One region of the Rhodococcus sp. P3_B8 genome, then DNA from elsewhere that is predicted to be linked to it. Evidence: riboswitches for the same ligand, from Rfam matches in the RefSeq annotation. Region 1 holds a riboswitch; each other region holds the start of a gene.
The links. A riboswitch is a leader RNA that binds a small molecule or an ion and turns the genes downstream of it on or off. The one in region 1 is predicted to bind thiamine pyrophosphate.

Region 1 (8,551 bases):
TCGGCTGCCCGCGCTCGTCGACGACTTCCGCTGTGGCGACCTTCTCGCGGAGGCGGGTCTCGTCGTGCGGAAAACGTGCGACCAGGTACTCGAGCACGGTGGGCCACGCGCCGTCGTCCGGCATCCTCAGCCGCGTCGGGTTGAGGCCGTCGCGGACGGGAAGCGGGGCGTCGGGCACCTCGTCACGGTAGTCGACAGGCTGCGGAAATCCGCCGTTGACCGCCGGGGGACTCGAGGTTACTATCCGGTAAGTTTGTGACGCGGGCCACCCTGACTGGCCGCTGAGGCGCGTCATCGGGATTTCACGGGGGTTCGAAGTGATCGTGCGTCGATGGGCGTTTCGACCGGGTGCGGTGGCAGTCGCTCTGGCGATGGGGGTGGGGCTCGCGGTGGTGCCCACGGTGACGGCGTCGGCGGATCCGACGGGTGGGGCGGCCGGGGCCGCGTGGAACGCGGCGGTCGACGCGCCGCCCGAGTACCCGGTGATCGCGATCGACTGGGATGTCCCCATCACCATGAGCGACGGAACGGTGCTGAAGGCCAACGTCTATCGCCCCGCGGACGCCTCCGGCACGCCGATCGACACCAGGATGCCGTCGGTTCTCAATGTCACGCCGTACACGAAGCTGGTCGGCAACGTCGTCGATTCCGTGTTCGCGGTGCCGGGACTCGAGGACACCGTCGTCGACCTGGTGAACTCGTTCGATCTCGCCGGAACCCCGTTCGACGGTGTCGGCGAAGCGGCGAAGGTGCTCACCGGTGGCGGCATGCGCGTCTTCGGCATCAACCGCGACCTCGTCCGGAACGGGTACACCCAGGTGGTGGTCGATGCGCGGGGCACCGGCTTCTCCCAGGGGGAATGGCAGGCGCTCGGTCCGCTCGAGCAACAGGACTCCGTCGAGATCATCGACTGGATGAGCAAGCAGGGATGGTCCGACGGCACGGTCGGCATGGCGGGGGTGTCCTATTCGGGAATCAACTCGCTGCAGGCCGCGGGGCATCAGCCGCCGGCGTTGAAGGCCATCTTCCCGACCGAACCGGGCAACGATCTGCTCCGCGACATCGTCGGAACGGGCGGTGGTCTCGGCGTGGGATTCATGCCGCTGTGGCTGTCGCTGGTCAACGGTCTCAAGTTCGTTCCCGACGTCCAGGCCATCGCGCAGGGACGCTTCGACCAGCAGTGGCTGCAGGATCGGTTGCGGGATCCGCTGACACTGTTTCCCGCACTGATCGAGGCCATGACCGCGCCGGACATCAACGGTCTCGACCCCGGCACGCTGCGGGTGGCGCAGGACGGCCAGTTCTACGAGGAGCGGAAGGCGCAGGCCGCGAACATCGAGGTGCCGACGATGCTCTACGGCGCGTGGCACGACATCTTCACGAACAGCGAGCCGCGGGTCTACAACGACATCCCACTGCCTGCCGGTGAGAAGCAGCTGATCATGAGCGACGCCTACCACATCTCGTTCGGTGGCGGCTTCGGTGAACAGGGTGCGCCGCCACGACTCGACGTCCTCGAACGCGCCTGGTTCGACAAGTGGCTGAAGGGCATCGACAACGGCATCGACGAGTACGGCCCGGTCACGCTGTACCAGCAGGGCAACGGCTGGACCACCACCGATCAGTTTCCGCGGGCCGGTGTCGACTACCAGCGGATGTACCTGTCGGGTGCCCCCAGTGGCACCGCCGGGCACGCCGCCCACGACGGCAGCCTGGTGTCGGCGAAACCCGGCGACGCAGCACGACTCACCGTCGCACCCGGCCTTCGTGGGCTCTGTTCCCGCGACGGAGCACAGGGCACCGCAGGCGCGGCCGTCGTCTTCGGATCGGTGTGCAGCAAGGACTCCCGGTTCGCCGAGGCCGAGGGACTGACGTTCACCAGCGCCCCCGTCGCGCAGCCGACCGAGCTGTCGGGTCCGGTCAATCTGCACCTCGAAACGGTGCTCGACGCCCCGGACGGATTCTGGGCGGTGACACTGAACGACGTCGCACCGGACGGCACGTCGACCCCGCTCACCAATGGTGCGCTCACCGCTTCCATGCGGGCCGTGGACGATTCGAAGAGCACCAAGTCGGCGAACGGAGACTACACCGAACCGCACCACTATCTGACGGTGGACGCGCGTCAGCCGCTGGTGCCGGGTGAAGTGACGCCAGTGGACATCAACTTCGTGCCCACCGACGCCGTCCTCGCGCCGGGGCACCGGCTGCGCGTCGACGTGTACGCGGGCAGCGTCCCCCGGTACCTGCCGCTCGGACCGATTCTGGCCGACAGCCAACTGAAGCCGCAGCACGTCGCGTTGTCCCCGGATCGGCCGAGTTTCCTCAATCTGCCGCTGGTCGGAGCGCAGGCGTGGTGAAACGTTCACGCCAACTCCCGAGATCCGTAGGGTTGACGCCATGACCAAGTGGACAGCTTCGGACATCGTCGATCAGAGCGGCCGCACGTTCGTCGTCACGGGCGCCAACAGTGGTCTGGGGGAGGTGGCCGCGCGGGCCCTGGGCAAGGCGGGGGCGCACGTCGTGCTGGCCTGCCGTAACACCCACAAGGGGGAGGTCGTCGCACGGTCGATCGGTGACAACGCCGAGGTGCGCCGCCTCGATCTGTCCGCCCTCGCCTCGGTGCGCGAGTTCGCCGCCGGCGTCGAGTCCGTCGACGTGCTCGTGAACAACGCCGGCGTGATGGCGGTTCCGCAGCGCACGACCGCCGACGGATTCGAAATGCAGATCGGCACAAACCATCTCGGGCACTTCGCGTTGACCGGCCTGCTGCTCGACAAGATCACCGATCGGGTCGCCACGATGTCGAGTGCGGCACATCAGGCGGGAACGGTTCACCTCGACGACCTCAACTGGGAACGCCGCAAGTACAACCGCTGGAGCGCCTACGGGCAGTCGAAACTCGCGAATCTGCTGTTCACGTACGAATTGCAGCGCAGGCTGTCCGCGGCGGGGTCACCCGTCAAAGCGGTGGCCGCGCACCCCGGTTACGCATCGACCAATCTGCAGGCCCACACCGAGTCGGTGCAGGACAAGCTGATGGCCGTCGGCAACCGGATCTTCGCGCAGTCGGCGGAGATGGGGGCGCTGCCGATGCTGTACGCGGCAACGGCATCCGACGTGATCGGTGGCAGCTACATCGGGCCGGACGGCCTGTTCGAGCAGCGTGGCCATCCGAAGGTGGTGGGCTCCAACAAGAAGTCGCGGGACGAGCACACCGCGCGGGCGCTGTGGGCGCTGTCGGAGGACCTGACGGGCGTCGAGTTCACGTTCGGGTGACGCGACGCCCGTCAGGGTTGCTCAGTCTTCGGTGACCTCGAGGGTGACGTCGATGTTGCCGCGGGTGGCGTTGGAGTAGGGGCACACCTGGTGTGCCTTCTCGGTCAACTCGAGCGCCTCGGCGCGGGGCAGGTGGGGCAGGGAAACCTCGAGAGTGACGGCGAGACCGAATCCGCCGCTGTCCGTCGGGCCGATGCCGACGCGGGCGCCGACGGCCGAGTCGGCGACGTTCGCCTTCGCCTGACGGCCGACCAACTGGAGCGCGGAGTGGAAGCAGGCCGCGTATCCGGCGGCGAACAGCTGCTCGGGGTTGGTGCCGTCGCCGGACCCGCCCATCTCGGTGGGGATCGCGAGGTTCAGGTCGAGCTTGCCGTCGGACGTGCGAGCGTGGCCGTTGCGGCCTTCTCCGGTCGCGAGGGCTTCGGCGGTGTAGACGATCTTCATGGTTACTTCTCTCCTGTAGGGGTGGTGAAGCTGTGAAGTGACTCGGTGAGCCGCGACAGGGTGTCCCGGAGGGCGACGAGTTCGTCGATCTCCATTCCCGTCGAGTCGGCGAGTTCGGCGGGGATGCCCTCCGCGGCGGCGCGGAGGGCCGCACCCTTCTCGGTGAGATGGATCCCGACCCGGCGCTCGTCGGCCGAGGAGCGCCGGCGTTCGACCAGGCCCAGGGTTTCGAGCCGCTTGAGCAGTGGAGACAGCGTGCCGGTGTCGAGGTCGAGGGCGTCGCAGATCTCACGTACTCCGCGGCCGTCCCGTTCCCAGAGCACCAACAGCACGAGGTACTGCGGGTAGGTCACTCCCAGCGAGTCGAGCATCGACCGGTATCTCGCCGTCATGGCCCGGGAAGCCGAGTACAGGGCGAAGCACACCTGGCGGTCGAGGGTGAGGTTGTCGGTCACCACTGAATAGTTGCACACAACTAGGTTGTGCACAACCAAGAACTGGAATCGGTGATTGCGCTTACACTGTTGGCCAGTGACACGGGGTGCTGCCCGGCGACGAGCCGGACGGCTGAGAACAGACCCGTCGAACCTGAACTGGGTAATGCCGGCGAAGGGATGTCGCGGAGACGCCCGTATGCGCTCATCCGATGTCTCGTCGCCGACCGAACGGAAGGTGACAGCATGCAGCTCGACAAGCAGATCGTCCTGGTGACCGGCGGTGGGCGGGGCCTCGGCGCCGCCATCGTGCGGTCGTTCGCGGCGCAGAACGCGCGGGTGATCGTGAACTACCGGAACAGCCGGGACGCGGCCGAAGAACTCGCGGCCTCCCTGGGCGCGGACCGTGCGGTCGCGCTCCGGGCCGACGTCACCGATGCCGGACAGGTGGCCGCCCTGTTCTCCGCGGCGGCGGAGCACTTCGGCTCCCCGGTGACCACGGTGATCAACAACGCGCTCGCCGACTTCTCCTTCAACGGCGACGCACGCGACAAGGCGGACGTCATCACGTGGGAGTCCTTCGACTCGCAGCTGCGTGGCAGCGTGAAGGCGACGCTGCACACGACGCAGGCCGCGCTGCCGGGCATGCGTTCGCTCGGGTTCGGCCGGATCGTGAACATCGGCACCAACCTGTTCCAGAACCCCGTCGTCCCGTACCACGACTACACGGCCGCCAAGGCCGCCGCGCTGTCGCTGACCCGCACCCTCGCCGCCGACCTCGGTCCCGACGGCATCACCGTCAACATGGTCTCGGGCGGGCTGCTCCGCACCACCGACGCGAGCGCCGCCACTCCCGACGAGGTATTCGACCTCATCGCGGCGAGCACCCCGCTGCAGCGCGTCACCACCCCGGACGAATTCGCCGACGCGGTGCTGTTCTTCGCGTCCCCGTGGTCGCGGTCGGTGACCGGCCAGAACCTCGTCGTCGACGGCGGACTGGTCAAGGACTGACATGACCGACGTCCGGCAACTGCACTTCAACGCATTCCTCTACAGCTGCGGGCACCACGGCGCCGCGTGGCGGCACCCCTCGTCCCAGGTGGAGCGACTCTGCGACATCGCCTACTACGAGGAGTTGGCGCAGACCGCGGAGCGGGGCTGCCTCGACGCGGTGTTCTTCGCGGACGGGCATTCGGTGCGCGACCCCGCGTCCGGAGGCATGTGGTTCCTGGAACCGCTCACCGCGCTGTCCGCGATGGCGCGGGCGACGGAGCGGGTCGGACTGGTGACGACGGTGTCCACCACGTTCTACACACCGTTCCACGCCGCCCGGATGCTGGCGTCGCTCGACCACATCAGCGGCGGCCGCGCCGGCTGGAACGTGGTGACGTCGATGTTCGACGCCGAAGCGCGCAACCACGGGCTCGAGGAGATGCCGCCGCACGACGAACGCTATTCGCGTGCCGCAGAATTCGTCGACGTGGCACTCGCCCTGTGGGATTCGTGGGCGCCCGACGCGCTCGTGCTCGACCGGGACGGCATCTTCGCGGACCCGGCCAAGGTGAAGCCGGTCGAGCATCGGGGAAAGCATTTCCTCGTGGACGGTCCGCTGAACGTGCCGCACTCGCCGCAGGGTCGTCCCGTGCTGTTCCAGGCGGGCGCGTCCGATCAGGGCCGCGACCTGGCCGCCCGGTGCGCCGAGGGCATCTACGCCGTCGCCTACGACCTCACGGCCGCGCAGAGCTACTACGACGACGTGAAGCGGCGCATCCGCGCGGCGGGCCGCGACGCCGACGCGGTGACCGTGATGCCCGGTCTCGTGACCTATGTCGGTTCGACCACCGAGGAGGCCCGGCGGAAGAAGGCGGAACTCGACGCGCTCCTGCCCGTCGAACAGTCTCTGGCGCAGTTGTCGATGTTCGTCCAGCAGGACTGCAGTGTCTGGGAACTGGACGCTCCCGTTCCCGCGCTGCCGCCGCTGTCGGAGTTCACCGGGCCGCAGGGCCGGTACGACACGATCCTGCGGATCATCGAGAAGGACCGTCCCACCGTGCGGTCGCTGCTGGGCACGTTGGCGGCCGGCGGTGGCCACTGCACCATGATCGGAACCCCGGAATCGATCGCCGACGAGATCGAAACGTGGTTCCGCCGCGGCGGGGCCGACGGCTTCAACCTGATGCCGCCGCTCTACCCGAACGGCCTCGCAGACTTCGTCGACGAGGTGATCCCCGTCCTGCAGAAGCGTGGGCTGTTCCGCGCGGAGTATGAGACAGAGACTCTGCGCGACCATCTCCGGGGGCGCCCGTAGTTGCCACCACAAAGAACACAACCTTCTCTAAGTACGCAACAGTGACTGTGAGCGTCCCTCCCCCCGACACTGGCTGTTATCGCGATCACACCACGACGCGAGTTCGGACGAGGAGTGGCAATGCTGGTAGCACTCGGCTTTCTGATGGTGGCCGTGTTCATGTTCTTGATCATGTCCAAACGGGCCACTCCCGTGGTCGGGTTGATCGCCGTCCCAGTCGCATTCGGGATCGCGGCCGGAGCGGGCCTCGGCATCGGCGACATGATCACCGACGGAATCAAGGCGCTGGCACCGACGGCCGCGTTGCTGTTCTTCGCGATCATCTTCTTCGGAATCATGATCGACGTCGGCCTGTTCGACCCGCTGGTGAAACTCATCCTCCGGCTCGTCCGCAACGACCCCATGCGGCTCGTCGTCGGCACCGCGGTGCTCGCGATGGTGGTGTCGCTGGACGGTGACGGATCCACGACATTCATCATTGTGACGTCCGCGCTGTTGCCGCTGTACATGAAGCTGAAGGTCAGCCCCGTGGTCCTCACGGTGGTCGCCGGCCTGGCGAACGGCGCGATGAACATCGTCCCCTGGGGCGGACCGACGGTCCGAGCCGCCGCTGCGCTGGGTATCTCGCCGTCGGACGTGTTCGTCCCGATGATCCCGTCACTGGTGGTCGGACTGCTCGTCGTGCTGCTGTTCGCCGTGCAACTGGGCTACAGCGAACGCCGCCGCATCGGCACGCTCGAACTCACCGACGAGCGCCTCCTCGTCTCCGCGGGCTCCGGCCTCCGGCGGTCCGCGACCGGCTCCGGCTCCGGTGGCAACGGTGACGCACCCCGAACCGGTGGCGGCTCCGGCGACGCCGGATCGGACGACGGCCAGGGCTTCGTCGACGGTCTCGACCCCGAGCGGCCCACGCTGCGCCCGAAGCTGCTGTGGTTCAACGCGCTCGTGACCGTGGCGCTCCTCGTCGTGCTCGTGATGGACGTACTGCCGATTCCGGTCCTGTTCATGGTGGCCGCATCGATCGCGCTGACGGTGAACTTCCCGCGGGTCAAGGAACAGCAGGAAGCGATCACCCGCCACTCGTCGAGCATCGTCTCCGTGGTCGCGATGGTGTTCGCCGCGGCCGTGCTCACCGGCGTATTCCAGGGCACCGGAATGGTCGAGGCCATGGCGCAGTGGCTGCTCGAAATCATCCCGGCCTCGCTCGGACCGCACCTGGCCGTCATCACGGGCATCCTGAGCCTGCCGTTCACGTTCTTCATGAGCAACGACGCCTTCTACTTCGGCATCATGCCCGTGCTCGCCGAGACGGCGGCCACGTACGGCATCGAGCCGGTCGAGATGGCCCGCGCATCCATCACCGGCCAGACGTTCCACATGCAGAGCCCGCTCGTCCCGGCCATCCTCCTGCTCGTGACCCTGGCGGGTGTCCCGCTGGCGGACCATCACAAGAAGGTGCTGTGGCGCGCGGCGCTGGTGTCGCTGTCGATGCTGGTGATCGGTGTGGTCCTCGGACAGATCCCCTGGTGACCTAGTCCTCGGTGTCGGTGGCGGGCCCCTCAGGGGTCGCGCCGCCTTCGCCGCTCCAGTCGGCGCCCGAACTCTTGTCGTCCTCGGCCGGATCGGACACCACGTCCTTGTCCGCGCCCGGGGCGCCGCTGTCGGTGGTCGTGGTCTTCGGTCCGGATGCATCCTTCGGTGTCATGTCCGACGGATACCCCGACAGCGGGGTGCTCCAATCAGGCGGACCCGGGTCAGCAGTTCGAAAACTCCGTCGGGGATTGGCAGGTGAACAATACTTCGACGTAGTGTTCCCCGGGTTATCGACGATGAAGGAGTGGAACTGTGGCGCGCAAAGTTGTTGTCGAACGCATCGACGACATCGACGGAACTCCGATCAAGAACGGTAAGGGGGAGACCATTCCGTTCTCTGTCGACGGCGTCGACTACGAGATCGATCTGAAGGTCAAGAACGCCAGGGAATTCCACAAGACTCTCGACTACTACATCGAGCATGCAACGCGGGTCGGTGGAAGGAAGCGTCGGTCGACTCCTGCAGTGGCACCGTCGCAGGGGCGTAGCCAGG
Region 2 (7,085 bases), on a different contig from region 1:
GAGCAGCAGCACCGGACGGTCCTGGACGACGGTCCGCAGCATCGCGGCCCGCTGCCGCATCCCGCCGGACAGCTGGCTGGGGCGGGCGTCCTCGAATCCGCCGAGACCGAACACTGAGAACAATTCCCGGGCCTTGTCCCGCGCCTGCTTCCGGGGCACGCCCTGCACCTCTAGTCCGAGAGTGGTGTTGTCGAGGACGGTGCGCCACGGGAACAGCAGGTCCTTTTGCGGCATGTACGCGCATTTCGCGGGACCACTTCCCGCGGGACGCACCGGTTCGCCGCCGATCGTGACGGTGCCGGAGTCGGGTTGATCGAGACCGGCGAGCATGGAGAACGCGGTGCTCTTCCCACACCCGCTGGGGCCGATCACCGACACGAACTCACCCGGTTCGACGGTGAACGAGACGTCGTCGAGGACGGGCCGGATGCCGCCGCGGACCGGGAATCCCTTGCTCAGACCGGACAGTGCGACGCGCGCGGTGTCACTCATGCCGAGCCCTTTCGTTCTTGATCCACGGGGCGACGACGCGCTCGACCGCGAAGGTGAGCAGGTAGAGGCTGACGCTGATCACGGCGGTCACGAGCACCGCCGCCAGCACGAGGTCGGTGCGGAAGGAGTTCTTCTGCGTCGCCATGTAGATGCCGAGACCGGACGTGGCCCCGACGTATTCGGCGAACACGGCACCCACCACGGCGTACGTGATGCCGATGCGCAGGGCGGTGAAGAACCGGGGGATCGCCGACGGAAGCCGCACGTAGCGGAATTCCTGCCACCGTGAGGCGCCCATGCTGCGCAACAACGCGCCCGCCTCCCGGTCGGCCGCGGCGAAACCCTCGATCAGACCGATCGTCATCGGGAAGAACGTGGCGAGGGCGATCACGAGAATCTTCGGCAGCAGACCGAATCCGAACCAGATGATCATCAGCGGCGCGATCGCGATGATCGGCAGTGTCTGCGACACGACGAACAGCGGAACGAACGCGCGGCGCAGCCACGGCGAGAAGTCCACGAGTACGGCGAGGGCCCACGCGAAGAGCAGGGAGACGGCGAACCCGATCAGTGTCACCTGCAGTGTCGCGGAGGCGTGACCGGAGATGGCGTCCCGCGCCCGCCAGCCCTGCTGGACCACCCGCAGCGGCGACGGCAGCACCTGCGGCCGGATTCCGCTGACCGTCACGTACACCTGCCACGCGACGACCAGCAGTGCCACGACCACGACCGCGGGCAGCACCCGCCGCAGCAGCGGGGACGTGCCCGGGGCCGTGGTGCGCAGACTCGGGTCAGGGCTGAGTGAGGTACTCATTGGTGAAGTACGTCGACCAGTCGGGTTCCGTGGTCAGCGGTGCCCCGTCGGGGCCGGTGAGCAGGCCGTGCTGGAACAGGAAACCGGAGTACCCCGCCCACTGCTCGGCCGTCTGTGTCCCGACCTTGCCGGAACTGTCCTTCATGTACTCGGAGGACAGCATCTGCTGGCTCTCCCGCACGAGGGACTCGTCGGTGAAGGCGCCGGGGTTGGCGTCGATCAGTATCTGCGCGGCCTCGTCCGGCCGGTCGGCGGCGAACTGGTATCCGCGCTGCAGGGCCTGGACGAACTTGCGGGCCTGCTCGGGATGGTCGGCCATCCACTCCTCGTTGCCCTCGATGACGAGAGCGTACGCATCCGGGAAGCCGTAGTCGGTGTAGTGGAAGTAACGCATCGGCGTGCCCTGGTGCTCGGCCTCGATGCCCTCCCAGCCGAAGAACGAGACGGTGAAGTCGGCGGTGCCGGAGTACACGGCCTCGTAGGCCGAGGTGCCGAGCGTGACGGTGGTGAATTCGCCCTTGCCGCCGTCGTTGCGGATGATCTGCTTCAGCGTCTCCTCGCCGTCCGGGTCCGCGAACCCGGCGTAGATCTTGCCGTCCAGATCCCGGGGGCGGGTGATGTCGGCGCGATCCGCCTTCACCGCGATGCCCGTCGCCCAGTGCTGCAGCGGAGCCATCACCGACGTGGTCTGTGCGCCCGCGGCCTTCGAGAACGTCGCCGAACTCTGGAAGCTCACCCCGAACTCCGCGTTGCCGGCGTCGACCAGGGTGTCGGGCGAGGTGTCGTTGTAGGGCAGCACCTGCACGTCGAGGCCGGCGTCCGCGAACCAGCCTTCCTGCTGGGCGACGAACAGGCCGGTGTGGTTGGTGTTCGGTGTCCAGTCGAGTGCGAACCGGATGGTGTCGCCGGACTGGGAGTCACCGGCGCAACCGGTGAGCAGCGACAGGGCGGAGACCAGGACGACGGCTGCGGTGGCGGCGCGCTTGGTACGAGAGAAGAGTGTCACGACGCCGGCCATTCCTGCTTGTTGAGAGCGGTGTCCCAGAACATGAGTTCGTAGCGGCTGGCGATCACGAACGCCTCCGCCATCGCCTCGCGCTGGGCATCGGTCGCGGCCTCGGCCGCCGCGTCCACGAGTTCGCGGGCCCTCGCGACGGCGGCGTGGAACTCCTCCGCGTCGTAGGTGGTCACCCACTGTGCGTACGGGTGCGACGGGTCGGTGGAGAGCACCTCACGGGCGCTCGCCGCGAGCCGGTGCCCGACGTCGGCGTAGATCCAGAAGCAGGGCAGCACTGCCGCGGCGGCCACCGCGTACGGCTCGGTGGCGGCGACGGCCGTCAGGTAGGAGATGTACCCGAGGCAGGCAGGCGAATGCAGCGGCTCCGCGTCCGACTCGGGGAGTCGTCCGCTGGTCAGCAGATTCTGGTGCAACGCGGCCTCGACCGTGGCGGCCTCCGCGGCCGAGCCCGCCCAGAAGCCGGCCTCGACCGGGCCCGGCGCGTGCGCGGCCACCAGTGAAAGGGCTTTCGCGTACCCGGTCAGGTACAGGAAATCCTGCTCGATGTACGTGCGGAACACGTCCAACGGCAGCGTTCCGTCGCCGAGGCGGCGCAGGAACTCGAGTTCGTCGATCGCCTCGCGCAGCACCTTGGTCCGGTCCCACAAGTGGTCCGTGAATCGGGCGTGCTGGCCGGCGCCGGCAGCATCTTGGACAGAGCTATTCACAACGTTGACATCCCTTCGTCAGCATTACCTGAGCAGGTTCCCGGGTGTGTTCTCAGCCCCGCCCGTGCGGAGCACCCCGTGTCAGAACAAGCCGACCCTAGCACCGGCCGTGCCGCGGGCGGAAAGGCCAGGGTCGGTGGAGGGGCTCAGCCGGCGAGGAACGCGGCCGCGCTCGGCGGGAGGGGTGCGGGGCCGCGCCGGTAGATCTCCGCGGGCCGGCCGGTTCCGACGACGGCCATGTCGCCGGTGTTCTCGAGGGCCGGCATCAGGTGCCGCCGGAACGAGTCCTTCGGCAGTGGACGCCCGAACACCACCTCGTACACCCGGCGGAGTTCGAGCACCGTGAACGTGTCGCCGGCCAGGCCGGACGGGTCGACGGCCCGCGCGTACCGCTCTCTCAGGTCGGCGACGGCGAGGGCGACGACGTCCGCGTGGTCGAACGCCAGGTCCTGCGTCACCCGGTCGTCGTCGACGGTGATCAACATCGTGTCGCGGGGGAGCGCCGTGCGGGGCAGCGCGGCGCCGTGCGTCATCGACAGCACCCACCCGCGATCGTCGCGGCCGGGATCGTCCAGCATCGCCAGCTGATGGAATACGGTGCCCGTCAGGCCGGCCTTGATGCGGAGGCACCGCTCGGCGGCGTCCCGCAGTCGTTCACCCTCGTGGAGGAACGTGCCGGGAAGGGCGAGTCGGCCCGAACGGTGCGGAACCACAAGAGCTTTCAGTTCCGGGCCGTCGACGGTGAGGACGGCGACGTCGACGGCTACGGACGGACGCGGGTAGTCGAGGAGGCTCCTGCCCTCGGAATCGGTCCATGCGGCCACGCGGGAATGTTAGCGCACTGTTGATCTATGTCGCGTTCGATCGGTCCTGCCTGCTCATCGTTGGTAGTTTGGCGAGAGATTCCCGGAACGTGATGCGTGAGGAGATTCGTCCGTGGAGGTCGACAAGTCCGGCGACACGCTCGTCGTCCGCGCGCGGGACGGTGAGGTGCGTGGCTACCCCGAGGGCGACGTCTACGCGTGGAAGGGCATTCCGTTCGCCGCGGCCCCCGTCGGCGATCTGCGGTTCCGCGCCCCGGCCCCGCCCGCAACGTGGGAGGGTGTGCGCGACTGCGTCGACTTCGGCCCGATGGCGCCGCAGGGGCACGGCACCGCCGTCCCCATCGACGCGGGACTCGAGATGGACGAGGACTGCCTGTCCGTCAACGTCTGGGCCCCGAGACCCGACGGCACCCCGCGGCCGGTGATGGTGTGGATCCACGGCGGTGCCTACTGCCTGGGAACCGCAGCTCAGGGCATCTACAACGGGCGCATCCTGTCCACAATCGGCGACGTCGTGCTGGTCTCGTTCAACTACCGGGTGGGAGCGCTCGGCTTCCTCGACCTGTCGTCGTTCTCGACGGCCGAGCGGGTGTTCGAGACCAACTGTGGGCTGCGTGACCAGGTCGCAGCCCTCGAATGGGTCCGCGACAACATCGCGTCGTTCGGCGGTGACCCGGACGAGGTGACGGTGTTCGGGGAGTCGTCCGGAGCCGGGTCGATCACCACGCTGATGACGTGTCCGAGCGCGGAGGGGCTGTTCCACCGCGCGATCGCCCAGAGCCCGCCCGCCACGTCGGTCTACGGGAGCGAGCGGGCGGCCACCGTCGCGAAACAGTTCCTCGACATCCTCGACGTGGAACCCGCGCAGATCGACACCCTGCTGCACCTTCCGTACCGCACGGTGATCGAGGCCAGCGACACGCTCGTCAACGAGGTGCCGACGAGGATTCCGGGCACGCTCGCGATGGCGCCCGTGGTGGACCGTGACTTCCTGCCCCGTTACCCGGTGGCCGCGTTCCAGAAGGGGCACTCCCACCGCATCCCTCTCATCATCGGTTCCAACAAGGACGAGTCGTCGATTTTCAAGTTCATGAAATCGCCTCTGCTGCCGGTCACGTCGGATTCGGTGCAGGAGATGCTGAGGGCGATCGCGGCCGATCACCCGGAACTGCCCGCCGCCCGTCTCGCCGACATCCTGTCGGCGTATCCGGACCGCGGAAAGCCGAAGGGCGCGCTCGCGATGTCGAGGGACGCCGCGTTCCGGATGCCCGCCCTGTGGGTGGCCGACGCCCACAGCCGGCACTCGCCGACGTGGATGTACCGGTTCGATCAGGCCACGCCGATGCTCAAGGCCGCACGGATCGGAGCCGGCCACGCCACCGAACTCCCGTACGTCTTCGGCAATTTCGACACCCTCAACATCGACCCGACGTTCTGGCTCGGCGGCCGGAAGACGGCGCTCGAGGTGTCGGGCCGGATCCAGCGCCGGTGGCTCGCGTTCGCGCGGCACGGTGTCCCCGCCGCGCTGGACGGGTCCAAGCACTGGGCGCCCTACGACGAGGAGAACCGCTCGACGTTGCTGATCGACGGGGCGGACACCCTCGTGAAGGACCCGGACCACGAGATGCGGATCGCGTGGGGCAACGACGTCATGGGCTTCAACTGACGGGCACCTTGTCGTCCAGTTCCTTCAGGACGGGCAGCGCGAAGCAGGCCAGCCCGATGATCAGGACCGGGATCGCGAGCACGAAGAACGTCGGCTGAATTCCCCACTTGTCGAGGAGGGGACCGGCCAGCAGGTAACCCAGCGGACCCGCGGCGTACGCGGTGGACGTCATGACCCCGGTGACGCGCCCGCGCATGTGCTCCGGACTACGAGTCTGCATGGCGTAGTTGGCGATCGGGCCGACCGGACCGAACACGAGACCCTGGAGGAGGGCCAGCGCCAGAATCGCCCACAGCGGCGGCAGGAACGCCATCGCGACCATGGCCGCGCCCAGCACCGTCACCGCCACCACCATCAGCATCCTGCGCGACACATACGGCGCGAGCGGTCCGTACGCGAGGGCACCCACCACGCCGCCGATGCTGAGCGCCATCAGGACCGAACCCAGTTGCGCGGGCTTGTCGAGTTCGGTGAAGTACACCGGGAACACCACCGATTCGACGGGCATGTACAGCGCGACCACCGCCATGTCGACCAGAGCGATCGTGCGCAGGAGCCGGTTGTGCCACACGAACTTCAGGCCCTCGAGCGTGCCGTGCCAGATGGACGTCGGGCGCGTGGACGTGTCGGGTCTGCCTGCGTTCTCCAGTCGCAGGAATGCGATGGTCACCACGGACAGCACGAAGCCGACGGCGGTGACCCACAACGTGTTCACCGCACCCACGGTGGCGATGAGGACACCGCCGATACCGGGTCCGACGAGATACGCCACGTTGTAGTTGGCCTCGTAGAGGCTGTTCATCCGGTCGAGTGACCAGCCCGCGGACTTCGTGGCGGCCGGCAGCATCGACTCCCGCGCCGCGATCCCGGCCGGATCGAACGCGGCGCCGATCGCGGCGAGGACGGCGATCACCGTCACGGTGAGGCCCGTCGTGTTCGCGATCACCGGGATGGCCGCCACGGACAGGGCGGACAGGCAGTCGGAGATCATCGACGTGCGGCGACGCCCGAACAGGTCGACGAACGTGCCCGCGAACAGGCTCGACACCAGCAGCGGGAGGGTGGCCGCGCCCGCGACGATCGCGGCGTCGGACGCGCGACCGGTCCTCTCGAGCACGAGCCAGGGCAGCACGACGATCGCGATGCCGTTGCCGGTGGACGAGAACAGCGTCGCGAGGTTCAGGAGGATCAGGGGCCCGAACCGGCGAGTCACAGCCGTCTCGGTGGCGGTCACGGCAAGGGTCCTCTGGTCGGCTCGATCGGTGGTCCTTCGACGCTAACAGCGAGGTCGTGGCCACCGCGAGCGAATTTCGGCCGCTACTGGTTGCGTTGCAGGGTCAGTTCGGCGAGGGTGCGCGCTCCGTCGCACGGGTCGCCGGTGCCCGACCGCTGCTGCACCCACCAGGTGATGACGCCGGAGTAGGCGGCGGTGATCCCGCACGCCGCCGAATCGCCCGGACGCCGGGCGCTGAACGCCGACGTGCCCGCGATCGACGTGGTTTCCACCTCGTAGCCCAGCCCATCGGCCACACTCCGCTCGCGTTGCAGCGAGTTGTTCTCGAAC
Region 3 (6,245 bases), on a different contig from region 1:
CGATTCGCCGACGTGAGGATGCGGTACTCGAGCCGGTCGGGATCGCCGAACAGGTCCCGCGCGATCTCGCGGGCGATGTCGACGTCGAAGCCCTGGATGGCGCCGGTCGCCGGGTCGCGGAAACTCATCAGGTTGCTGCCCGTATCGAGGCCGACGACGAGACGGCCCCGCGCGCGGATGGCGTCGACCGTCGGCATCGGCGGTGCGGCGTCGGCATCGGGGAACGGGCGCAGGCTCGCGGTGGGATCGCCGCAGTCCTTCTCCGGAGTCGGCGGCGCAGCGCTGGTCTCGGGCGCCGGCGTCGCGGCCGCGGGTAGCGGGGGCTCGGTGTACGACACGCTCGGCGATCCGACGTGCTCCGGACTCGACTCGGCGCACCCGCCGATCAGCAACGTGGCCGCCACCAGCGCCAGCGCGATCCGGCGCCCCCTCACTGGTATTCCCGCAACCGAGGCCACAACCCGATGATAATTCCGCCGAACGCGATGAGCGTCAGGACGAGGGCACCGGAACCGAGCGCGGTCAGCACGCGGGCCGCGGATTCGACATGCGACCGCAGACGGTCGCGGGCGGTGCCGATTCCGTCGGTGAGCGCGTCGTCGACGGCGGTGAACTGCGCCGCGGAATCCGACGGTCCCGGTCCGATGGCGACTGTTGCCGCCGAGGCGAAGTCGCCCTCGGCGAGGATCTCGTTCATGCGGTCGTGCGCCGAGGACCAGAGCGTCCACGCCTCCTGCGCCCGCGCCACCTCGTCGTGGCCGACCGCGCGGTCGCCGTCGTGGGGGTAGCTCGACAGCAGGGTGTCGAGCTGACCGGACTTGTCCTCGAAGACGGCGTCGTAGTCACCGTTCGAGTCGCGGCGGACCAGTTTGAGGGTCTCCTCGGTGCGCGCCTGCTGGGCCAGGATGCGGGCGGCGGTCAACTCGTGCATCGGGCGGGCGCCCTCGGTCAGTGCCCGCTTGGTGTCGACGGAGGAGACCAGACCGGCGACCAGCATCCACACCAGGAGGATCGCGGTGCACGACGACGCCACGATCAGCCCGAGATTGAACGTGCGCCGACTGAGTCTCGCGATGACGATCTGCGCGACGAGCAGCGCGACGAGTGCGACGAGGATCAGGATCAGCGCCAGCCAGGGCGGACGAGAGTAGTCCCGTTGCGTGTCCGCGACGTCAGCCTCCTGCTGGGCGTGCAACTGCTGCGCCATCGGCAGCATGCTCGTCTGCATCAGCGTGGACGCCTCGCTGAGGTAGGCCGCGCCGACGGGATGGCCGGTGCGATTGTTGGCCCGCGCGGTCTCGACGAGACCGGCGTAGACGCTGAGGTCGCTGGAGATGGAGGCGAGCAGTCGGCGGCTGTCCACGTCGCTCGCCGCGAGACCGCCCGACGCGTACACCAGGTCGGCGGAGGCCGTGCCGATCGCCTGCGCGTAGGTGTCGCGGAGTTCGGGAGGTTCGAGACCGCCGGAGATGAACGCCGTCGTGGCCGCGGCATCCGCCACGGACAGGGCGCTGTAGAGGTTCTGCGCCGAGAACGACAGTGGTTCCGTCTCCGCGAGGACGCTGTCGAGAGTGGCTTCCCTGCTGTTCACCGTCGAGGCGGCCACCAACCCGGCCGCGAGTGTGAGCAGGACCAGGAGGGCTCCGAGGGCGGTGAGTTTGGCGGGAGTCGACTCCAGGAACGCGCGCAGTTCCTTGCGGCGTGCCACCGCGGGGTCGACGTCGTCGTCCGCGACGGCAGACAATGCGCGGCTGCCGTGGGGTTCGATCGACGGTGCCTCACGCAGAACCACCTCGCACCCCTCCCGTGTCATGGCCGCACCTTGTGGGGAGCATATAAGCAGCGGTCGGTTCACGACTGCCGACGGGCAGTTCCGGAAGAAACCGTTAGTGTGAGGGAACTGCAGGGAGACCCATCAGGTCGGACAGGGGTAGTCGATGCGTGGTGACGGTGACGGTTGGGCAACCGGGCCGGACGGCAGTCGTCATTGGGGCAAGCACGGTGCGGCCGGGTTGTTGCTGCGTGCGCCGCTCCCCGACGAGACGCCGGCCGTGCTGCTGCAGCACCGTGCGGTCTGGAGTCACCAGGGCGGTACGTGGGCGTTGCCCGGCGGTGCCCGGGACAGCCACGAGACCACCACCCACGCCGCGGTACGCGAGGCCCACGAGGAAGCCGGCATCGAGAGCGCGGCCATCCGCGTCCGCACCGAGGTCGTCACGATGAAGGCCGCGAGCGGCTGGAGTTACACCACGGTGATTGCCGACGCCGAGCGCCCACTGCCCACCGTCGCGAACGGCGAGAGCACCGAACTGCGCTGGGTGCGGGAAACCGACGTCGCCGGGTTGCCGCTGCACCCGGGATTCGAAGCGGGGTGGCCGCAACTGCGCACCACCGAGGTGCGATTGCTGCTCGACCGGCACGACGTGCTGGGCGAACGCGGCGCGCTGGCGCAGTTGTCGAAGGCACTGCCCCGCACGGTGCACCTGCCCGACGGCACCTACGGGTGGTTGCCGCGCGTCGAGGTGCTCGAAGCCCTGGACGCGGTCGGCAGCCTCGCCGAACCGGCCGGCCACGGCACCACACTGGGAACGGTGACGGCATTCGTCACCACCGACCCCGACCTGATCGAACAGTTGCCGGCCACAGTCGTGGTCCTGCCGCCCGCTACGGTGCTGGACTGGCTGGACCAGCCGTAACTACGCGTTCTGCTGCAACAGGGCGGACAGCGAGCGCGCGGCGGCCTGCGGGTCGCGGGCCTCGGTGACGGCCCGCACGACGACGATGCGGGAGGCCCCCGCGGCGAGGATCTCCGGAACGCGGGACTCGTCGATGCCGCCGATCGCGAACCACGGGCGGTTCGGCTCCGAGTCGGCGGTCGATCGCACCAGATCGATGCCCGACGCGGTCCGCCCCGGCTTGGTGGGGGTGGCCCACACCGGACCGGTGCAGAAGTAGTCGACGCCGTCCTCGATCGCCGCGAGACTGGCCTGCGCGCGACTGTGGGTGGAGCGGCCGATCAGGACGTCGGAACCCACCACGGTCCGTGCGTACGGGACGGGCAGGTCGCCCTGGCCGAGGTGCAGCACGTCGGCCCCGGCCGCCAGCGCCATGTCGGCGCGGTCGTTGACCGCGAGCAGCGCTCCGTGCCGCCTGGCCGCGGCCGCGAGCACCGACAGTGCCGCCAGTTCGTCCCGGGCGTCCATCGTGCCGAACTTCTTCTCTCCGGCCGAGCCCTTGTCGCGGAGCTGGATGATGTCGACGCCGCCGGACAGTGCGGCCTCGGCGAACTGCGCCAGGTCGCCCTTCTCGCGCCGAGCATCGGTGCACAGGTACAAACGTGCTGTTCCGAGGCGGCGCCGACGGTCCGTGAGGTTGCTGTGATGCGAGGTGGTCACGGCATGACGGTAGCCTCTACGGTGAAAGTGCAACACGGGAGTCCCGGGGAACGTGGGGCTGAGAGGGGCTCACGCCGAGCCCGACCGTCATACCTGACCCGGATCATGCCGGCGCAGGAAGTGAGGTGGAGTTCAATGGCGAGATCGGTATCCGTCGTCGGAGGCGGAGTGATCGGCCTGTCCATTGCGTGGCGCGCAGCCCGCAACGGGTGGTCGGTACGGCTGTACGACCCGTCGATCGGTTCGGGAGCGTCCTGGGTGGCGGGCGGCATGCTCGCCCCGTTGTCCGAGGGCTGGCCCGGCGAGGAGAGCGTCCTCGAACTGGGGAGCGCGTCGCTCGACCGGTGGCCCGAATTCGGGAAGGAACTCGAGGCCGGGGCCGGCGTCGAGCTGTTCACGTCGGAGAGTTCGCTCACCGTCGCGCTGGACGGCGCCGACGCGGAGGACCTGCGGACCATCGCCGAATGGGTGGGTGCGCAGGGGCGGGAACTGCAGATCCTGGGTCGCGCCGAAGTTCGGGCCCTCGAGCCGATGCTGGGTCGCGGAGTCCGGTTGGGACTTTTGGCCGTCGACGAACTGGCCGTGGACAACAGGCTGCTGTTGCAGGCGTTGCAGCGGTGCGCCGTCGACGCCGGAGTGGAGCTGATCGGGGAGGCCGTGCACAGCCTCGACCGGCTGAGCACGGACCAGATCGTCGTCACCGCGGGCATCGCGTCACCGGCCCTGTGGCCCGGGCTTCCGGTTCGCCCCGTGAAGGGCGAGATCCTGCGGTTGCGCTCGCGTCCCGGGGTGACCCCCGCGCCCGGCCGCACCATCCGCGGCAGCGTGCACGGCAGGCCCGCCTACCTGGTGCCACGGGCCGACGGCATCGTCGTCGGTGCCACCCAGTACGAGTCGGGCAACGACACGCAGGTCACGGTGGCCGGCGTGCGAGACCTGATCGCGGACGCCGAGGCGCTGATGCCCGCCATCGGCGAGTACGAACTGCGCGAGACCTCGGCAGGTCTGCGCCCGATGACCCCGGACAACCTGCCGCTGATCGGCCGGGTGTCCGATCGGGTCGTGGTGGCGACGGGACACGGCCGTAACGGCATCCTGCTCACCCCGGTGACCGCCGACGCGACGGTGGCATTGTTGGAGGGCTCGGCACTGGTCGAGGCGAAAGCCGCCGACCCCGAACGTTTCGAGAAAGTAGCGAGGTAGAGATGAGTGAGCAGCAACTAGTGGTGCCGATCGGCATCAGCGTCAACGGCGAGGACCACGAGTTCACGGAACCGTTGACCGTCACCGGGCTGCTGGAGGTGCTGAACCTGCCCACCAAAGGCATCGCGGTGGCAGTGAACGGCGCCGTGTTCCCGCGCGCCCGGTGGGACGAGCTCGTGGTCCGGGGCTGGGAGATCGAGATCCTCACGGCGGTGCAGGGTGGCTGACGCGACGCCCGGCGTGCAGAAGGGCCTCACGATCGCGGGCCGCACGTTCGGTTCACGGTTGATCATGGGCACCGGCGGCGCCGCCAACCTCACGGTGCTCGAAGAGGCGCTCGTCGCGTCCGGCACCGAGCTGACCACGGTCGCGATGCGCCGCGTCGACGCCGCAGGCGGCACCGGTGTGCTGGACCTGCTGCGCCGGCTCGACATCGCGCCGCTGCCCAACACGGCCGGGTGTCGCGGTGCGGCCGAGGCGGTGCTGACGGCGCAACTCGCCCGTGAGGCGCTCGAGACCGACTGGGTGAAGCTCGAGGTCATCGCCGACGAACGCACCCTGATGCCCGACGCCATCGAGTTGGTCAGCGCTGCAGAGCAACTGGTCGACGACGGTTTCATCGTCCTGCCGTACACCACCGACGACCCGGTGCTGGCCCGCAGGCTCGAGGACGTCGGCTGCGTGGCCGTGATGCCGCTGGGTTCGCCGATCGGCACCGGGCTCGGTATCGCGAACCCGCACAACATCCAGATGATCGTGGAGGGTGCCGGGGTTCCCGTCATCCTCGACGCCGGCATCGGGACCGCCAGCGACGCGACCCTCGCGATGGAACTCGGCTGCGATGCCGTGCTGCTGGCCACGGCTGTGACCAGGGCGAAGGACCCGGCACTCATGGCTTCGGCGATGCGCGGGGCCGTGGTGGCGGGCTACGAGGCACGTCACGCGGGCCGCATTCCCAAGCGGTTCTGGGCGCAGGCGTCGTCGTAGTTCTCGGGGTCGCGTCGGGTCCCGCTCAGGGTCCGACCGGTACCAGGGGACGAGTCAGGTGTAGACCTGCGGCCGATGCGCGCCGGCCGCAGGTTCCGGCATCCTTCTCACCATGATTGAAGTGAGGGGACTTTCAAAGACCTTCGGTGCGACGAAGGCGGTGGACAACCTGACGTTCAACGTGAAGCCGGGTATGGTCACCGGCTTCCTCGGCCCGAACGGTGCAGGCAAATCGACGACCATGCGCATGATCCTCGGGCTGGACCGCCCCACGGCGGGCACCGCGTTGATCGACGGCAAACCGTACGGAGACCTGGTGCAGCCGCTGCGGACGGTGGGGGCACTGCTCGACGCGAAATGGGTGCACCCCAACCGCTCGGCCCGCGCCCACCTGCAGTGGATGGCGGCGTCCAACTCGCTGCCCAAGAGCCGGGTCGACGAGGTGCTGCACCTCGTCGGGCTCACCGAGGTGGCCGGAAAGAAGGCAGGCGGGTTCTCGCTCGGCATGTCCCAGCGACTGGGCCTGGCCGCCACGCTCCTCGGCGACCCGAAGGTGCTGCTGTTCGACGAGCCGGTGAACGGGCTCGACCCGGAGGGCATCGTCTGGATCCGGAAGTTCATGCAGCGCCTCGCCGCGGAGGGACGCACCGTGCTGGTGTC
Region 4 (8,551 bases), on a different contig from region 1:
CCCGCCGGCGGACAGGAAGTTTCCGGGCGCACCCCCGGTTGGTGCCACGGAGTTCGTCTCACACTTGCCGACGGAGTGCACGTGGAAACCGTGGAATCCGGGTGTCTGATCCTTGACGGAAACGGTGACCTCGACGTGGCTGCCTGCCTGCTTGAACGTGGCGGTGCCCACGTCTTCGCCCTCGGCGTTCTTCAGCGCCGCGCTGACCGCGCCGCTCTCCGCGGCTTCACCGGAACCGCTCTCGGCGTCGCCGGGAACGCCTGCGGCGCTGGGATCGGCGGCGCCGGTCCAGACGGGAGGAGTGGTGCCGGGAACGTCGGTCGGCTCCTCGTTGTTACTGCAGGCGGTCAGTCCGAGTGCTGCAATGGCCACCACCGGGGTGACAATGCGCCAGGACATCCGACGGGTAGAACTCGAGGCCATCAAACCGCTCCTTTGGGGTGGCGAAGAAGTGCATCTGATCATAACCGCGGCGACGGTGCACCGACCGTCCGGTCTACTGCGCGGAGGTGACGATGACGATCACACCGGCGGACGAATCGGCGATACTCGGGAACCGCGGCTGGGCCGATACCCCGAGCTGCGCGGCGATCTCCGTGGCCGCTTCCTTCTCGGCGGCGGAAGTGCCGTAGTACACCGTGGTTTCGGAGATGGTGCCGTCGCTGTAGTTGCCGGTTTCCGACACCGTCCACCCCGAGGACATCAGTTCGGTGGCCGTCTGACTCGCGAGACCGGTGACGTTGCTGTTGTTGAGCACCCGCACCGGGACCGACGCCGCGGCGGCGGACTTCGAGGTGCTCGAGGCACCGGACGTGGTGCTCGCCGCGGACGTCGAGGTGGCGCCCGCCGCTCCGGCAGCCGTCGTCGGGCGCGCGGCGGGAGTGGTCGTGGCGGCCGCCGTGGTCGTGACGGTGGCGGCGGTCTCCTCCGAGTCCGAGCCTCCCAGGGAGGCGAACCCGAGACCCGCGAAGAGAATCGCGAGGGCGATCAGCACCATCGCGAGGGCACGTAACGGCGGGCCGGACGATTCGGGTTTCGGAGTACTCACGATGTCGACCTTAGCGACCGGGTGCTACGTGACGTCGAACCCGAGGCGACGGGCGGCGCGGGCCTTCTGCCTGCTCGCGCGCAGCCGTCGCAGCCGCTTCACGAGCATCGGGTCGGCCGCGAGTGCCTCCGGCCGGTCCACCAGTGCGTTGAGAACCTGGTAATACCGGGTGGCGGACATGTCGAACAGCTCTTTGATCGCTTCTTCCTTCGCGCCGGCGTACTTCCACCATTGGCGCTCGAAGGACAGGATGTCGTGCTCCCGACGCGAGAGGCCGTCGTCGCCGACGTCCTTGACCCCCGCCGAGTTGTCGCCGTCGATGCGCTCGGACTGGGTCCGACTACGCGCTGTTGCGCCGTCCATCTCACTCCTCGACTACTAGCTCTCGCTCGACCTCAGCGAAACCACGTTCCCCCGGCTCCTCGATCGCGTGGCCGACCGAGCAACGAATTACACCGCTGTACTTCAGCGACTATTCAACCACGACGAACGCCGCGGGCAGTGCGAACGGCTCGGGCGCGCCGCACTATCCTTGACGACCATGGCCATCCTCCCCATCCGGATCGTGGGCGACCCGGTATTGCACGAACCGACCGAGGCAGTGTCCCAGTCACCTGCGGAACTCGCTGAGATCATCGCCGACATGTACGACACGATGGACGCCGCCAACGGCGTCGGGCTCGCCGCCAACCAGGTCGGCCTGCCGCTGCGGTTGTTCGTCTACGACTGCCCGGACGTCGACGGAGACGGCACGGCGCTGCGCCGCCGGGGTTGCGTCGTCAACCCGGTCCTCGAAACGTCGGAACGACCCGAGACCATGCCGGATCCGGACGACGACGTCGAGGGCTGCCTGTCGGTGCCGGGCGAGCAGTTCCCCACCGGGCGGGCCGAGTGGGCGAAGGTCACGGGCACCGACGCCGACGGCAACGCCGTCGAGATCGAGGGGCACGGCTTCTTCGCACGCATGCTCCAGCACGAGGTCGGTCACCTCGACGGCTTCCTCTACGTCGACATGCTGGTCGGCCGCAACGCGCGCGCCGCCAAGAAGACCATCAAGCGCGCCGGCTGGGGCGTTCCCGGCCTCAGCTGGGTGCCGGGAACGGTCGACGACCCGTTCGGGCATGACGACTGACATTCCGCTCGGAAGCCGGGTGGTGCTGCGATACCAGCTGCCACCCGGCCACAGCCATCCGATGACCGACGTCATCGGGGTGCTGGAGAGCGTCGACCCGGTGGTGATCGTCCGCGCCGCGGACGGCTCGGTCGTCGAGGTGGATCCGGAGCGGGTGGTCGCGCTGAAGGCCGTCCCCGCACGACCGGTGCGCGCGAGCGAGATCCGATCCCTCGAACTGGCCTCCGCCGACGGCTGGCCGGGTGTCGAGTACACGTGGATCGACGGGTGGCTCGCCCGCTACGGTCACGGCTTCACCGGACGCGCCAACTCGGCGGCCCCGCTCGGCGACCGTGGGCCGGTGGGCAGCCTGGACGACGCCTCCCCCGGCGGCACGCTCGACCGTCTGCGCGAGTGGTACGCCGAGCGCGACCGCCCCCTGCGGTTGCTGATCCCCGACCGGCTGGGCGAGGTGCCGCTCGGCTGGAACGTCAGCGACGAAGTGGTCGTCATGGCGGCGGACATCGACAACCTGGCACTGCCCGAGGGCCCACGAACCACCACCGTCACCGATCACCCCGATCCGGACTGGCTCGCCCTCTACCGCTACCGCGGGTCCGCGCTCCCCGACTTCGCCGTCGACGTGCTGGACTCGGTCCGCGGCGGCACCCTCGGGTTCGGCCGGATCGGCGCCGCCGACTCGACGCTGCTGGCCGTCGCCCGCGGATCCGTCACGTCCGCGCCCGACGACCGCCGGTGGGTCGGGCTCACCGCGGTCGAGGTCGCGGAGGCTCACCGCCGCCACGGAATCGGCAGCCTCATCTGCGGCGACATGATCAACTGGGGACGCGAACACGGCGCGACCCACGCGTGTCTGCAGGTCGCCGTCGAGAACGAGGGCGCGCAGGCGATGTACCGCAACCTCGGCTTCGTGGCGCACCACCGGTACCGCTACGCCACCGAACCTGGCGGCTGACGACCTGTCGGAGAGTGCCGCTAGGGTGGCTGCCGTGCGCATCGCAACCTGGAACGTGAACTCTGTTCGTGCCCGTACCGACCGGATCCTGGACTGGCTCCAGCGGTCCGACGTCGACGTGCTGGCGATGCAGGAAACCAAGTGCAAGGACGAGCAGTTCCCGTACGAGCGTTTCCTCGAACTGGGCTACGAGGTCGCACACGTGGGCCTCAGCCAGTGGAACGGCGTCGCGATCGCGTCCCGCGTCGGTCTCGAGGACGTGCAGATCGGGTTCGAGGATCAGCCCGGCTTCCACAAGGACCCGGAGGTCGCGCCCGCGCAGGAAGCCCGCGCCATCGGCGCCACGTGCAACGGCGTCCGCATCTGGAGCCTGTACGTCCCCAACGGTCGTGAGCTGACCGATCCGCACTACACGTACAAGCTCGACTGGCTGGCGAAGTTGCACACCGACGCGGTCGGGTGGCTGGGGCAGAACCCGGACGCGCAGATCGCGTTGGTCGGCGACTGGAACGTGGCCCCCACCGACGAGGACGTCTGGGATCCGGCGCTGTTCGAAGGCAAGACGCACACGTCCGCACCCGAGCGTGAGGCGTTCCAGGCATTCGTCGAATCCGGATTCGCCGACGTCGTCCGGCCGCACACCCCCGGTCCCGGTGTCTACACCTACTGGGATTACACCCAGTTGCGGTTCCCGAAGAAGCAGGGAATGCGCATCGACTTCGTGCTGGGTTCGCCCGCCCTCGCCGGCCGCGTCGACAAGGCCGAGATCGACCGCAACGAACGCAAGGGCAAGGGCGCCAGCGATCATGCGCCGGTCATCGTCGACCTCGGCGACTGAGAACGCAGCACACCGAGCGCCACAACCGCGCACCCGAATCCGATGAGCACTCCGTGCCCGATGCGCAGTGGGGCGTCGACGTAGAACTGCGGGATGAACAGCGCGAACCCCACTGCCATCGGGATCCCCGCCCACCCGGCGAGTAGCCGGGACCGGGCGATCGCCACGGCGGCAGCGGCTGCGCCGACCGCGACGAGGAGCAGACCGGTGGCGAACAGCGTCGCCTGCGCCGCCCCCATCCGCACGCTTTCGGTGAGGGTTGTGACCGCATTCTCGTCGAGGTCGCTGCCGCCCAGGGCGTGCAGCGCGAACGTTTCGGCCCCGTAATAGGGCAGCGTCAGCCCTGTCCCGATCCACGACGCCGCCACCGCGACCACCGCCGCCCGTTCACCGCCCGTCCCTTTCAGCAGTCCGCTGAGCGCGACGAGCGCAAGCCCGAACGCGATGAATCCGCCGACCGCGGCGAGGTGTGCGACGAGCCACGACGGTGAGGCGAACTCGGCCCGCCCGTCCGGCGCCCCGCCCGCTGCGTAGGGACGCACTAAGGGGTACACGACGAACAGGACGCCGGCGAGGGCGAACAGCGCCGCGGCGCAGATCCGTGCGACCCCGGTACGACTCTCGATCCGATCCGACACGGTCATGACGACTCCTCCATTGTGAGCACCGCTCTCTATGTAGAGCAGTATTCACAGCAAAGTCGCAGATGGCAAGAGCAGTGCTCTCGCGAGTGGGGCTACTCGGCAACCAGGACGTCGAGGTGCTCAGGATTTAGCGCCAAGTAGCGCTGGACATACGTGCAGATGGGACGCACTTTCCAGCCGCGCCGACGCGCCGAGCCGAGCGCCTCGCCCACGAGGACCGCGGCCAGCCCGCGCCCACCGAACTCTTCCTTGACGACCGTGTGCATGAACGCGACCACCTCGCCCGGCTTCGCGGTGAATCCGGGAATGTCGTCCTCGTCCCGGTAGCCGAGGATGCCGACCAACTCGTCCCCCAGCCACAGATCGAATCGTTCATGGGCAGGGTTGTCGAGCACGCGAGCATCAGCGGCCGTGATGTTCCCCGACGACTCGGAACTGTTCGAAATGTGATCCATGCCACTCATGGAATCAGTAAGGCGGCATCCTCGCGAGCGGAATCGCCGCTCCCGGAACCGTTTCGTTGCCGACGAGTGCCCGATTCGTGGTCCGACCGCAGTCAGCCATCCACCGGAACGACGAGGTCGCGGTACTCGGGATGCGCCGAAACGAAGCGCTGCACGTACGTGCACACGGGCCGGACCTTCCAGCCGTACCCGCGGGCGAGGTCGAGGGAGCGACCCACCATGAGGGCGGCGAGTCCGCGGTGGCCGAAGTCCTCCACGATCACGGTGTGCATGAACGAGACCACGGGCCCCTGCCGCCCTCGACTCTTCGGGCCCGGCGGCCGAGCGGCCACCACGCCCACGCCGGCACCGGCGCCGGGCGGGGTGTCCGCGAGGTCGAAATACCCGAGGATCCCGACGAGGTCACCACTCAGGCGTAGCTCGAATCGGTTCTGATCGGCGTTGTCGATCACGTCCACAACCTGCGCGTCTGTCAGCATGGCTATCTCCTGGGGGTATGTGTCGTAATCGAAATGTGATGTTCATCACCCTTTATACCGATGCCGGGAACCGCTGTCCAAGTTTCACCCGAATGATTGCTCACAGAGATCTCGGTTACAGTTTGTGTGACAACTACACATCCACGGGGGCTCGCACCAGCGGGCTGAGAGGACGGCTAGGGCCGTCGACCGTCGAACCTGTCCGGGTAATGCCGGCGTAGGGAGCATCATCGATGAGCACACACGTATCTACAGCCACGTCCGTCACCACGGGACCGATCGAGGGCAGCACCAAGCAGTACCTGCTGTCGGGCGACGACATCCGGGTGCCGGTCCGGCGCGTACACCTCACCAACGGTGAACACCTCGACGTGTACGACACGTCGGGTCCGTACACCGACGCGGACGCCACGATCGACCTGGAAGCGGGATTGCCGCATCTGCGCGCACCGTGGATCGCCGGCCGGGAGGGCACCCAACTCGACGCCGCTCGCGCCGGCGTCGTCACCGCCGAGATGCAGTATTGCGCTGCACGCGAGGGTGTTTCACCCGAGACGGTGCGCACCGAGGTCGCGACGGGACGCGCCGTGATCCCGGCCAACCGCTGCCATCCCGAACTCGAGCCGATGATCATCGGCAAGGCGTTCGCGGTGAAGATCAACGCGAACATCGGCAACAGCGCGGTCACGTCGTCGATCGCGGAAGAGGTCGAGAAGATGGTGTGGGCGACGCGGTGGGGTGCAGACACCATCATGGACCTGTCCACCGGCAAGAACATCCACGAGACACGGGAATGGATCCTGCGCAATTCGCCCGTGCCCGTGGGAACCGTGCCGATCTACCAGGCGCTCGAAAAGGTCGGCGGCGACCCGACCGCGCTCACATGGGAGATCTACCGCAACACCGTGATCGAACAGTGCGAGCAGGGCGTCGACTACATGACGGTCCACGCCGGTGTACTGCTTCGCTACATCCCACTGACCGCGCGCCGCGTCACCGGCATCGTCTCCCGCGGTGGGTCGATCATGGCCGCCTGGTGTCTGGCCCATCACCGGGAATCGTTCCTGTACACCCACTTCGACGAACTGTGCGAGATCCTCCACCGCTACGACGTCACGTTCTCGCTCGGTGACGGCCTGCGTCCCGGCTCCATCGCGGACGCCAACGACGAAGCCCAGTTCGCGGAACTGCGCACCCTCGGCGAGCTCACGAGGATCGCCAAATCCCATGGGGTGCAGGTGATGATCGAAGGCCCCGGGCACGTCCCGATGCACAAGATCGTGGAGAACGTGCGCCTCGAGGAAGAGTTGTGCGAGGAGGCGCCGTTCTACACGCTCGGGCCGCTCGCCACCGACATCGCGCCGGCGTACGACCACATCACGTCCGCGATCGGCGCGGCGATGATCGCGCAGGCCGGCACCGCGATGCTCTGCTACGTGACACCCAAGGAACACCTGGGACTGCCGAATCGGGACGACGTCAAGACCGGGGTCATCACGTACAAGATCGCGGCGCACGCGGCGGATCTCGCGAAGCAGCATCCGCGGGCGCAGGAGCGGGACGACGCGCTGTCGAAGGCCCGGTTCGAATTCCGCTGGCACGACCAGTTCGCGCTGTCCCTCGACCCGGATACCGCGCGGGAGTTCCACGACGAGACGCTGCCCGCCGAGCCGGCAAAGACGGCCCACTTCTGCTCGATGTGCGGCCCGAAGTTCTGTTCGATGCGGATCTCCGCCGACGTGCGCGAGTACGCACAGCAACATGGACTCGATTCGGTCGAAGCCATCGAGGCGGGCATGGCCGAGAAGTCGAGCGAGTTCGTCGACGCAGGTGGTCGCGTGTATCTGCCCGTCGAGTCCGTCACCTCAGAGAATCGGTAAGGTCCCCTTCGTGAAGCTGCTGCCCCTGACCCCCGACGGCCAGACCCCCGTCCGAGTCCTCACCATCGCAGGCACCGATTCCGGCGGTGGCGCCGGGATCCAGGCCGACTCGCGGACGATGGCGCTGTGCGGCGTCCACGCATGCGTCGCGGTCGCCGCGGTGACGGTGCAGAACTCGGTGGGCGTCAGCGGTTTCCACGAGATTCCGCCGGAGACGGTGGCCGCGCAGGTGCGGTGCGTCGTCGACGACATCGGGGTCGGGGCAGCGAAGACGGGCATGCTGGCGTCGACGGCCATCATCGAGGCCGTCGCCGCCGTGTGCACCGAGGTCGGGATCGGCCGCGACCTACCGGTCCCGCTGGTCGTGGACCCGGTGTGCGCGTCGATGCACGGCGATCCGCTCCTGCACGCCGAGGCGCTGGACGCCGTGCGGAACACGCTGATCCCGATCGCCACGGTGGTCACCCCGAACCTCGACGAGATCCGGTTGATCACCGGCATCGAGGTGGTGGACGACGCGACCGCACGCCGCGCCGCCGAAGCGCTGCACGCGCTCGGGGCGCAGTGGTCGATCGTGAAGGGCGGGCATCTCCGGACGTCGGCGTCGAGCACCGATCTGCTGTTCGACGGCGACAGGTTCCTCGAGTTCAGCAGTCCCCGCATCGACACCGGCAACGACCACGGCGGCGGTGACACCCTCGCGGCCGCCATCGCGAGCGCGCTCGCCCACGGGTGGTCCGTGCCCGATGCGGTGGCGTTCGGTAAGGAATGGGTCACCAAGTGCCTGGAGGCGTCGTACGACCTGGGTGCCGGTCACGGCCCCGTCTCTCCACTGTGGCGACTCCGTCACCCGTGAGTACTTATTAACGTCCGGCGGTTGAGAAGTACTCACGGGCGGCGGAGCCGCAACCGCCAGATACCGAGGTCGGAGGGCACCCCGCTCGGCGCGGGGGCGAAGAAGGCGCGTCGCCACGGTTTGACGCCGACACCCAGTTCGTCGAGGGTGCCCGGCTGCAGACTCTCCAGCGTGGCGGACGACGCCATCACGTTGCCGTCGCCGCCCAGTTCCATCATGCGTGCCGCGATCGTCACGTCCACGCCGAGCCAGTCG

Region 2: linked by a shared signal. The riboswitch ahead of AC1D1G_RS29825 (TenA family protein) and the one ahead of AC1D1G_RS13610 (3-oxoacyl-ACP reductase) in region 1 are both predicted to bind thiamine pyrophosphate.
Region 3: linked by a shared signal. The riboswitch ahead of thiO (glycine oxidase ThiO) and the one ahead of AC1D1G_RS13610 (3-oxoacyl-ACP reductase) in region 1 are both predicted to bind thiamine pyrophosphate.
Region 4: linked by a shared signal. The riboswitch ahead of thiC (phosphomethylpyrimidine synthase ThiC) and the one ahead of AC1D1G_RS13610 (3-oxoacyl-ACP reductase) in region 1 are both predicted to bind thiamine pyrophosphate.

What each region holds. Positions count from the first base shown of each region.
Region 1 covers NZ_JBFUGT010000028.1:70,320-78,870, forward strand. Annotated here, with positions in the region: gene AC1D1G_RS13585 (pseudouridine synthase) at 1-178, opposite strand, end outside; gene AC1D1G_RS13590 (CocE/NonD family hydrolase) at 372-2,360, shown strand; gene AC1D1G_RS13595 (oxidoreductase) at 2,401-3,279, shown strand; gene AC1D1G_RS13600 (organic hydroperoxide resistance protein) at 3,301-3,723, opposite strand; gene AC1D1G_RS13605 (MarR family winged helix-turn-helix transcriptional regulator) at 3,726-4,178, opposite strand; TPP riboswitch at 4,251-4,355, shown strand; gene AC1D1G_RS13610 (3-oxoacyl-ACP reductase) at 4,404-5,168, shown strand; gene AC1D1G_RS13615 (LLM class flavin-dependent oxidoreductase) at 5,170-6,465, shown strand; gene AC1D1G_RS13620 (CitMHS family transporter) at 6,586-7,995, shown strand; gene AC1D1G_RS13625 (hypothetical protein) at 7,997-8,170, opposite strand; gene AC1D1G_RS13630 (histone-like nucleoid-structuring protein Lsr2) at 8,311-8,551, shown strand, end outside.
Region 2 covers NZ_JBFUGT010000153.1:3,619-10,703, forward strand. Annotated here, with positions in the region: gene AC1D1G_RS29810 (ABC transporter ATP-binding protein) at 1-492, opposite strand, end outside; gene AC1D1G_RS29815 (ABC transporter permease) at 485-1,306, opposite strand; gene AC1D1G_RS29820 (ABC transporter substrate-binding protein) at 1,284-2,324, opposite strand; gene AC1D1G_RS29825 (TenA family protein) at 2,309-3,031, opposite strand; TPP riboswitch at 3,025-3,120, opposite strand; gene AC1D1G_RS29830 (NUDIX hydrolase) at 3,178-3,855, opposite strand; gene AC1D1G_RS29835 (carboxylesterase/lipase family protein) at 3,968-5,521, shown strand; gene AC1D1G_RS29840 (MFS transporter) at 5,514-6,755, opposite strand; gene AC1D1G_RS29845 (DUF3558 domain-containing protein) at 6,839-7,085, opposite strand, start outside.
Region 3 covers NZ_JBFUGT010000037.1:28,008-34,252, forward strand. Annotated here, with positions in the region: gene AC1D1G_RS15535 (glutamate ABC transporter substrate-binding protein) at 1-434, opposite strand, end outside; gene AC1D1G_RS15540 (hypothetical protein) at 431-1,813, opposite strand; gene AC1D1G_RS15545 (NUDIX hydrolase) at 1,938-2,696, shown strand; gene thiE (thiamine phosphate synthase) at 2,697-3,395, opposite strand; TPP riboswitch at 3,420-3,532, shown strand; gene thiO (glycine oxidase ThiO) at 3,531-4,598, shown strand; gene thiS (sulfur carrier protein ThiS) at 4,601-4,825, shown strand; gene thiG (thiazole synthase) at 4,818-5,585, shown strand; gene AC1D1G_RS15570 (ABC transporter ATP-binding protein) at 5,698-6,245, shown strand, end outside.
Region 4 covers NZ_JBFUGT010000037.1:37,725-46,275, reverse strand. Annotated here, with positions in the region: gene sodC (superoxide dismutase[Cu-Zn]) at 1-423, opposite strand, end outside; gene AC1D1G_RS15635 (LytR C-terminal domain-containing protein) at 497-1,048, opposite strand; gene AC1D1G_RS15630 (DUF3263 domain-containing protein) at 1,073-1,411, opposite strand; gene AC1D1G_RS15625 (peptide deformylase) at 1,590-2,180, shown strand; gene AC1D1G_RS15620 (N-acetylglutamate synthase, CG3035 family) at 2,170-3,135, shown strand; gene AC1D1G_RS15615 (exodeoxyribonuclease III) at 3,170-3,973, shown strand; gene AC1D1G_RS15610 (hypothetical protein) at 3,940-4,617, opposite strand; gene AC1D1G_RS15605 (GNAT family N-acetyltransferase) at 4,710-5,072, opposite strand; gene AC1D1G_RS15600 (GNAT family N-acetyltransferase) at 5,174-5,560, opposite strand; TPP riboswitch at 5,694-5,801, shown strand; gene thiC (phosphomethylpyrimidine synthase ThiC) at 5,794-7,440, shown strand; gene thiD (bifunctional hydroxymethylpyrimidine kinase/phosphomethylpyrimidine kinase) at 7,451-8,296, shown strand; gene AC1D1G_RS15585 (adenylate/guanylate cyclase domain-containing protein) at 8,329-8,551, opposite strand, start outside.